DNA from 3 places in the Lutispora sp. genome. Region 3 is predicted to be linked to each of the others. Evidence: riboswitches for the same ligand, from Rfam matches in the RefSeq annotation. Region 3 holds a riboswitch; each other region holds the start of a gene.

Region 1 (2,272 bases), on a different contig from region 3:
CTTCCAGAAAGACTAAAGCATCAAAAGCCAATCTTTACAAAAGGAAAAGTCATCTTATAGCTTTTTGTATTAAAGAATTAAAACTGCTTTTCAGAACACCGGTATATTTTCTAAATTGCGTTTTGATGAATTTCCTTTGGCCTGTGTTCATTTTGATACCAATATTTACAAAAGGGGGAGAGATAGAACAGTTTAGGAGCGCCGTAGCACAACTTAGCAACCCGAATGCTTTGAGATATGCTGTAGCAGGTGTGGCCAGTGCTGCAATGTTTATAAGCGGTACCAACATGATTTCTTCAACCGCCATATCCAGAGAAGGGAAAAACCTATATGTATCAAAATACTTGCCTGTTAATTATAAGGTCATCATAAATGCCAAGGTTATGTCAGGAACGATGATGGGGCTTGCAGGTATAATCATAGGTTTAGCGGTGGTTTGGATTTTGTTTTCCTTACCTGTAAATATGGTATTAATGGCTCTCATGATAAGCTTACCTTCAGCTGTTTTTATTAATTATCTAGGAATATTGCTGGATTTAAAATTTCCCAAGTTGAATTGGGATAACGAACAAAAAGCGGTTAAGCAGAATATAAATGGTGTATTGATAATGTTTATGAGCATAGCATTTGGATTTTTAAACTTTCTTCCTATATTGTTATTAAATCTGGGCTATAAAGAGATATTTATTGGGCTATTTGCTTTCTATGGCTTATTGGATATATTGATTTATAGAATTGCTGCTCATCAAGGCAGCAGATGGTTTGATGAACTGTAATAAATTCCAGTAAAAATGGTGTTGACAAAACCCATGTCTATGATGTATCATAGTCTTTGTCCGATAAAAATGGGCAATTGAATATGGGGAAATTCCCGAGTGGCCAAAGGGGGCAGACTGTAAATCTGTTGTCTCAGACTTCGGTGGTTCGAATCCACCTTTCCCCACCATTATTTTTAAAATGCTTCTAACAGGAAGCCTTTTTTATAACCCATAGGAAAGTATAATTCTACCTTAATATAAACTTTCCGTAATGGGTTTCAAGAAAGGCTTCCTTGATTGTTATTGATGTTTCCAATGGAAGCCTTTCTTATTGACATTTTTAGATACATATGCTAATATACTCTAGAATTGAATAATAAGTACCCTTATCAAGAGAGGTGGAGGGAAGGGCCCTATGAAACCCGGCAACCGGCAAAGAGCGCGGTGCCAATTCCTGCAGGTTTATCCTGAAAGATGAGGATGGATTTTCAACTTTATGAAAATGAGCTTCTTCATCGAAGAAGCTTTTTTTATGTCTTGAGAATAATAGGACTACACAAAGGAGATATTTTTATTAGGAGGAGATAGGATGATTAGAAAGTTATTTACTTCTGAATCTGTTACTGAAGGACATCCGGATAAGGTTTGCGATCAGATATCAGATGCGGTTTTAGATGCCATAATGGAAAATGACCCCATGGGCAGAGTAGCTTGCGAAGTCAGTGCAACAACAGGACTTGTTTTGGTTATGGGTGAAATAACCACCCAATGTTATGTTGATATACCGAAAATAGTTAGAGAAACAGTGGAGGAGATAGGTTATACCCGCGCTAAGTTTGGCTTTGATGCAGAAACCTGCGGTGTAATCACATCCATAAATGAGCAGTCTCCTGATATAGCCCTTGGAGTGGATAAGGCATTGGAGGCTAAAAAAGGTGAAATGACAGAAGAAGAGGTTGAAGCCATAGGTGCAGGAGATCAGGGTATGATGTTTGGTTTTGCCTGCGATGAAACTCCTGAACTCATGCCTATGCCTATATCTCTAGCTCATAAATTAGCCAGAAGACTTGCGCAGGTAAGAAAGGATGGAACACTTGATTATCTAAGGCCTGACGGCAAAACCCAGGTTACTGTTGAATATATAGATGACAAGCCGGTAAGAGTTGACACAGTGGTGGTTTCTACCCAGCATCACCCTGATGTGGATCATGACACCATCGAGAGGGATATAATAGAACATGTTATTAAGCCTATAATACCTGCAGATATGCTTGATGAGAAGACAAAATACTTTATCAATCCTACCGGGAGATTTGTAATTGGAGGACCTCATGGAGATTCAGGCTTGACAGGGAGAAAGATAATAGTAGACACCTACGGCGGCTATGCAAGACATGGCGGAGGCGCATTCTCCGGCAAGGACCCAACCAAGGTTGACAGATCCGCTTCCTATGCAGCTAGATATGTAGCTAAGAATGTGGTAGCTGCAGGCTTGGCTTCCAAATGCGAAGTTC
Region 2 (2,272 bases), on a different contig from region 3:
TTTAGAATTCTGTTTAAATTCTTCTTCTCCCAAATATTACCCTTCTCAGATATTGCTGTGATGATGCCTAAAGGCATTCCAAATATTACAGAAAACAATGTGGATGCAAATACCATATAGAAGGTTTCAAATAAAGGTACCGGCATTAAGAGTACAACTTTTTTTATTGATTCAATTAGAGCTTCCATTATGTTTCAATCCCTCCACTACTAATCCTTCATCTTTCAAATAATCTATGGCATCCTTTACATTTCCATTGGATCCTCTCAGTCCAACAACCAGATTTCCATAGGTCCTTCCCTGTATGCTGCTCATCTTTCCAGACAATATATTTGCTTCCACATCAAAATTTTTGATAATCTTGTATATCAAAGGCTCCTTTGCCTTGTGATCGAAGAATGTAATTCTCACTAATTTAGTATTTTCAGGATCATCTAAAGAATCTTTATCTATGTTTAGTGTTACATCTTTTAGAAAGCTCTTCGTTATTTCATGAGAAGGCTTAGAAAATACATTGTAGGTGTTACCCTGTTCTACTATGCTTCCATTAGATATTACAGCAACTTTATTGCATATTTCCTTGATGACCTCCATCTGATGGGTTATTAGGACAATTGTAATTCCTAAGGTTTTATTTATGTTTTTTAATAACTTAAGTATTGAAGCTGTGGTATTTGGATCAAGAGCAGATGTAGCTTCATCACAGAGGAGTATTTTTGGCTTGGTAGCCAATGCTCTTGCTATGGCTACTCTTTGCTTTTGCCCACCGCTTAATTGACTTGGATAAGCCAATTTTTTATCCTTTAGCTCTACAATGTCCAGAAGTTCATCAACTCTTTTCTCAATTTGCTCTTTATCGTATTTCATAATTTTTAATGGGAAAGCTATGTTTTCCTTACAATTTTTCCTGCTCAATAGATTAAAATGCTGAAATATCATGCCTATGTTCCTTCTCATATCCCTAAGTTGGTTCTTGTCTAGATTAACTACATCCTTACCATCAATGATAATACTCCCCTTTGTAGGTTCTTCCAGTCTGTTTATACATCTGATAAGGGTTGATTTTCCAGCTCCGCTCAGACCTATTATGCCAAAAATATCTCCCTTTTCAATTTTAAGGTTAATATCCTTTAATGCTTCTATACCGCCTTCAGTATCTAAAAATGTTTTATATAAACCTTCTATGCTGATCATTCTAACGCCCCCTCTTGCTGCTGCTTTTTTTAAAAATAAAAAATCCCTCAACGATAAAAGAGGGATAACGCCTCTCTTATCTTTCAGCTTATGCTGCTGGAATTGACACCGCTGCATTCGAATGAGAATGCCGGTTGTCGGGTTTCATTGGGCCAGTCCCTCCACCTCTCTGGATAAGAGCATGATATTCTATTTCTAAAAAACAAAAACTCTCCTGAAAAACAGAAGAGAATAATTTCCTTTCTATCTTTCAGCTTATGCTGCTGGAATTGACACCGCTGCATTCGAATGAGAATGCCGGTTGTCGGGTTTCATTGGGCCAGTCCCTCCACCTCTCTGGATAGAATAAATATTCATTTGAAAAGTAGTATAGCATCATACCACAGTTTTGTCAATTACTTTTTTATCCTATTTACGCCAACATCAACCGGTCACTCAACATATCTGACTTTTCTTTATCACTAAATAGTACCATGAGCCTTTCTGGTGTCAAAGATTTCTTTTCTTCTCCCTCGATGTCTAAAATAATCCTTCCTCTATGCATCATTATCAATCTGTTTCCCATGCTTATAGCCTGTTTAAGATTATGGGTAACCATTAAAGTAGTTATTTTGCTGTCAGTTACAATTTTATCTGTAAGTTGGGCTATTATTTCAGAAGTATTGGGATCTAAGGCTGCCATATGCTCATCCAATAATAAAAGACAGGGATTTGAGATTGTAGCCATAAGGAGGGCCATAGCCTGCCTTTGACCTCCTGATAAAAGTCCCACCTTTACTTCTAATTTATTTTCTAAGCCTAATGATAACTTTGAAAGTGAATTCTTTATTTCATTAATTTTTTTCCTTTCTATGCCCCAGGAAAAACCAAATAATTTATTTTTATTCAATGCCATAGACATATTTTCCAATACAGTCATTGAAGGAGAAGTTGCCATTTTAGGGTCCTGAAATACCCTTCCCACTAACTTGCTTATTTTATGCTCAGGAATATTTGATATATCCTTTTCATTAAGGAATATGGAACCTTCATCACAGGGTATGGTTCCTGATATAATATTCAAAAGTGTTGATTTTCC
Region 3 (2,272 bases):
GTATTCCAGCAAATGATTGAGGAAAACTCTCTACACGATAAAATTGATTTTAATGCAACATTTTGCGCTAAACAATGCCAAAATCCAGGGGTAACTGTTTCAATTGACGGTGATAAATACAATGTTGTACCCGAAACTGCGAGAGAGTTTTTCAAAAACAAGGTTATACCTTTTATATAAATTTAATTAAGCCAGCTTGTTCCATTAACCCTTTCCTAAACGAGAGCCGAATTATTGTAAATAATTCGGCTCGATTTATATAGGAATACAGTTTCCGGGAATGAAGATTTTTAAGCATGATTAAGGTTCTCAAAGTGGCTTCTGATGCTGGATATTTGCTTTATAATTTTTCTAGCCACTTCAGGCTTATTCATGGTATACAAATGGATTCCATCCACACCTGATGAAAGCAGATCTATTATTTGCTCCGTTGCATAGGCAATACCGGCTTCCTTTAAAGCTTCCGGGTTGTTTTCATATCTATCCAGGATACGCCTGAACTTTGTAGGAATACTTGCTCCGCAGAGACTGGTTATGCGTTCTATTTGCTTTTTATTTATCACCGGCATTATCCCTACTGATACAGGAATAGATATATCCATTATCCCTATTTTTTCAATGAAATCAAAATAGAAATTATTGTCCAAAAACAGCTGAGTTATGAGGAAATCAGCACCCAATTCAACCTTCCTTTTCAAGCTGCGAAGATCAGCTATACAACTTTCTGCTTCAATATGGACTTCCGGGTAACATGCGGCACCTATGCAGAAATCTCCTAAACTTTTTATATGAGCAATAAGATCCGATGCATATTTATAATCGTTATCCTCTGGGGCAATATAGCTTTCATCCTGTGGTCTGTCGCCTCTAAGAGCCAGTACATTCTCTATATTAGACTTTTTAAGCTGTTGCAAAATATCCTCTACTTCTTTTTTTGTAGAATTTATGCAGGTAAGATGGGCTAATGCTTCTATGCCGTATTTATTTTTTATAATATCTGCAATCTGTACTGTATAGTGCTTGCTGCCTCCTGCTGCCCCATAAGTGACACTTATAAAATCAGGTTTCAAGTCAGATAGAGCGTCTATTGTATCGAAAATCGTGTCAATTGGTGTTTCGGGTTTTGGTGGAAATATTTCTAAAGATATTACTGGCTTATTGATAAATAGGTCTCTAATTTTCATTTTTGTTCTCCTCTCATAGATTGGTTAGTTTTATATCATTAGCTAAGCCAATGGCTTACGATATTCATTTATTGGGGTTAATTAAAAAAGGCCACTTTCGGATAAGAAAGCAACCTTACAAAGCTATAAAGCATCATATGCTTTTGTGCACATGTCACTCTTATCTCTCAGGATAAACACATAATCCTGCAGGAATTGACACCGCTGCATTCGAATGGGAATGCCGGTTGTCGGGCTTCATAGGGCCAGTCCCTCCACCTCTCTGGATAAGTAATTATTAAGTTTTGTATACAGAGAATTTTAAGCTAAAGAAAAGCAATTGTCAAGGAAAAATAAAATATTATTGATTTTATGTATATTTATGTGTAATATATTCTAAATCGGAGGGATTACAGTGAATATTGACAGGATGGAAGTTTTGAGATATCTTGGCTACAAGAATCAAAGCATTGATGAAGCCATGGAAAATCTAATATATGAATGTATCGCTGAAATAAGAGAAGTGATGAAGAAAAGCTTTGTTTATAATATATATGATATAGAAAAACAAGGTGACAAAGTTATTCTCAAGGATACGAACCTGATTTTTGAAAGCAGGTATCTGAGAGACCATCTGCAGAATTCGGATAGATGTGCTCTTATGGCAGCCACATTGGGCATTGAAGTTGATAAGAGGATTGGATATTATTCCAGGCTAAACCTTACCAAGGGCATAGTGATGGACGCATGTGCCACTGCTGCAATAGAGGCTGTCTGTGATGAGGTACAGGAAGAGATAAAGGAGATGGCACAAAAGGCAGGATACAATATAACCGATAGATATAGCCCAGGGTACGGGGATTTGTCCATAACTCATCAAAAGGCTATTATTGAAGTGCTTAAAGCTCATATAAGGATTGGGCTTACGGTAAACAAAAATTATATAATGATTCCAAGAAAGTCGGTGACTGCTTTAATAGGGCTTCATAGAGGGGAAGAAAATGTTGTAGTAGATAAATGCAGCAGATGCAAAGAAAAAAATTGTATGTATAGAAAGTGTGGAGATGCAAATGAGTTGGAATGTTGATTTTAGCAAATTTTTAGTATTT

What was found. Region 3 has a riboswitch for S-adenosylmethionine ahead of metF (methylenetetrahydrofolate reductase [NAD(P)H]). Riboswitches for the same ligand answer to the same signal wherever they lie in the genome.
Region 1: another riboswitch for S-adenosylmethionine. It lies ahead of metK (methionine adenosyltransferase); the one in region 3 lies ahead of metF (methylenetetrahydrofolate reductase [NAD(P)H]).
Region 2: another riboswitch for S-adenosylmethionine. It lies ahead of ACESM9_RS02285 (methionine ABC transporter ATP-binding protein); the one in region 3 lies ahead of metF (methylenetetrahydrofolate reductase [NAD(P)H]).

The regions. Positions count from the first base shown of each region.
Region 1 is NZ_JAWLCK010000157.1:320-2,591, reverse strand. It holds gene ACESM9_RS14220 (putative ABC transporter permease subunit) at 1-776, shown strand, start outside; tRNA gene ACESM9_RS14215 (tRNA-Tyr) at 862-946, shown strand; SAM riboswitch class I at 1,142-1,239, shown strand; gene metK (methionine adenosyltransferase) at 1,348-2,272, shown strand, end outside.
Region 2 is NZ_JAWLCK010000006.1:51,913-54,184, reverse strand. It holds gene ACESM9_RS02290 (methionine ABC transporter permease) at 1-188, opposite strand, end outside; gene ACESM9_RS02285 (methionine ABC transporter ATP-binding protein) at 172-1,194, opposite strand; SAM riboswitch class I at 1,268-1,374, opposite strand; SAM riboswitch class I at 1,435-1,541, opposite strand; gene ACESM9_RS02280 (ABC transporter ATP-binding protein) at 1,607-2,272, opposite strand, start outside.
Region 3 is NZ_JAWLCK010000056.1:3,373-5,644, forward strand. It holds gene ACESM9_RS09205 ((2Fe-2S) ferredoxin domain-containing protein) at 1-180, shown strand, start outside; gene metF (methylenetetrahydrofolate reductase [NAD(P)H]) at 291-1,184, opposite strand; SAM riboswitch class I at 1,342-1,457, opposite strand; gene ACESM9_RS09215 (vitamin B12 dependent-methionine synthase activation domain-containing protein) at 1,579-2,250, shown strand; gene ACESM9_RS09220 (homocysteine S-methyltransferase family protein) at 2,234-2,272, shown strand, end outside.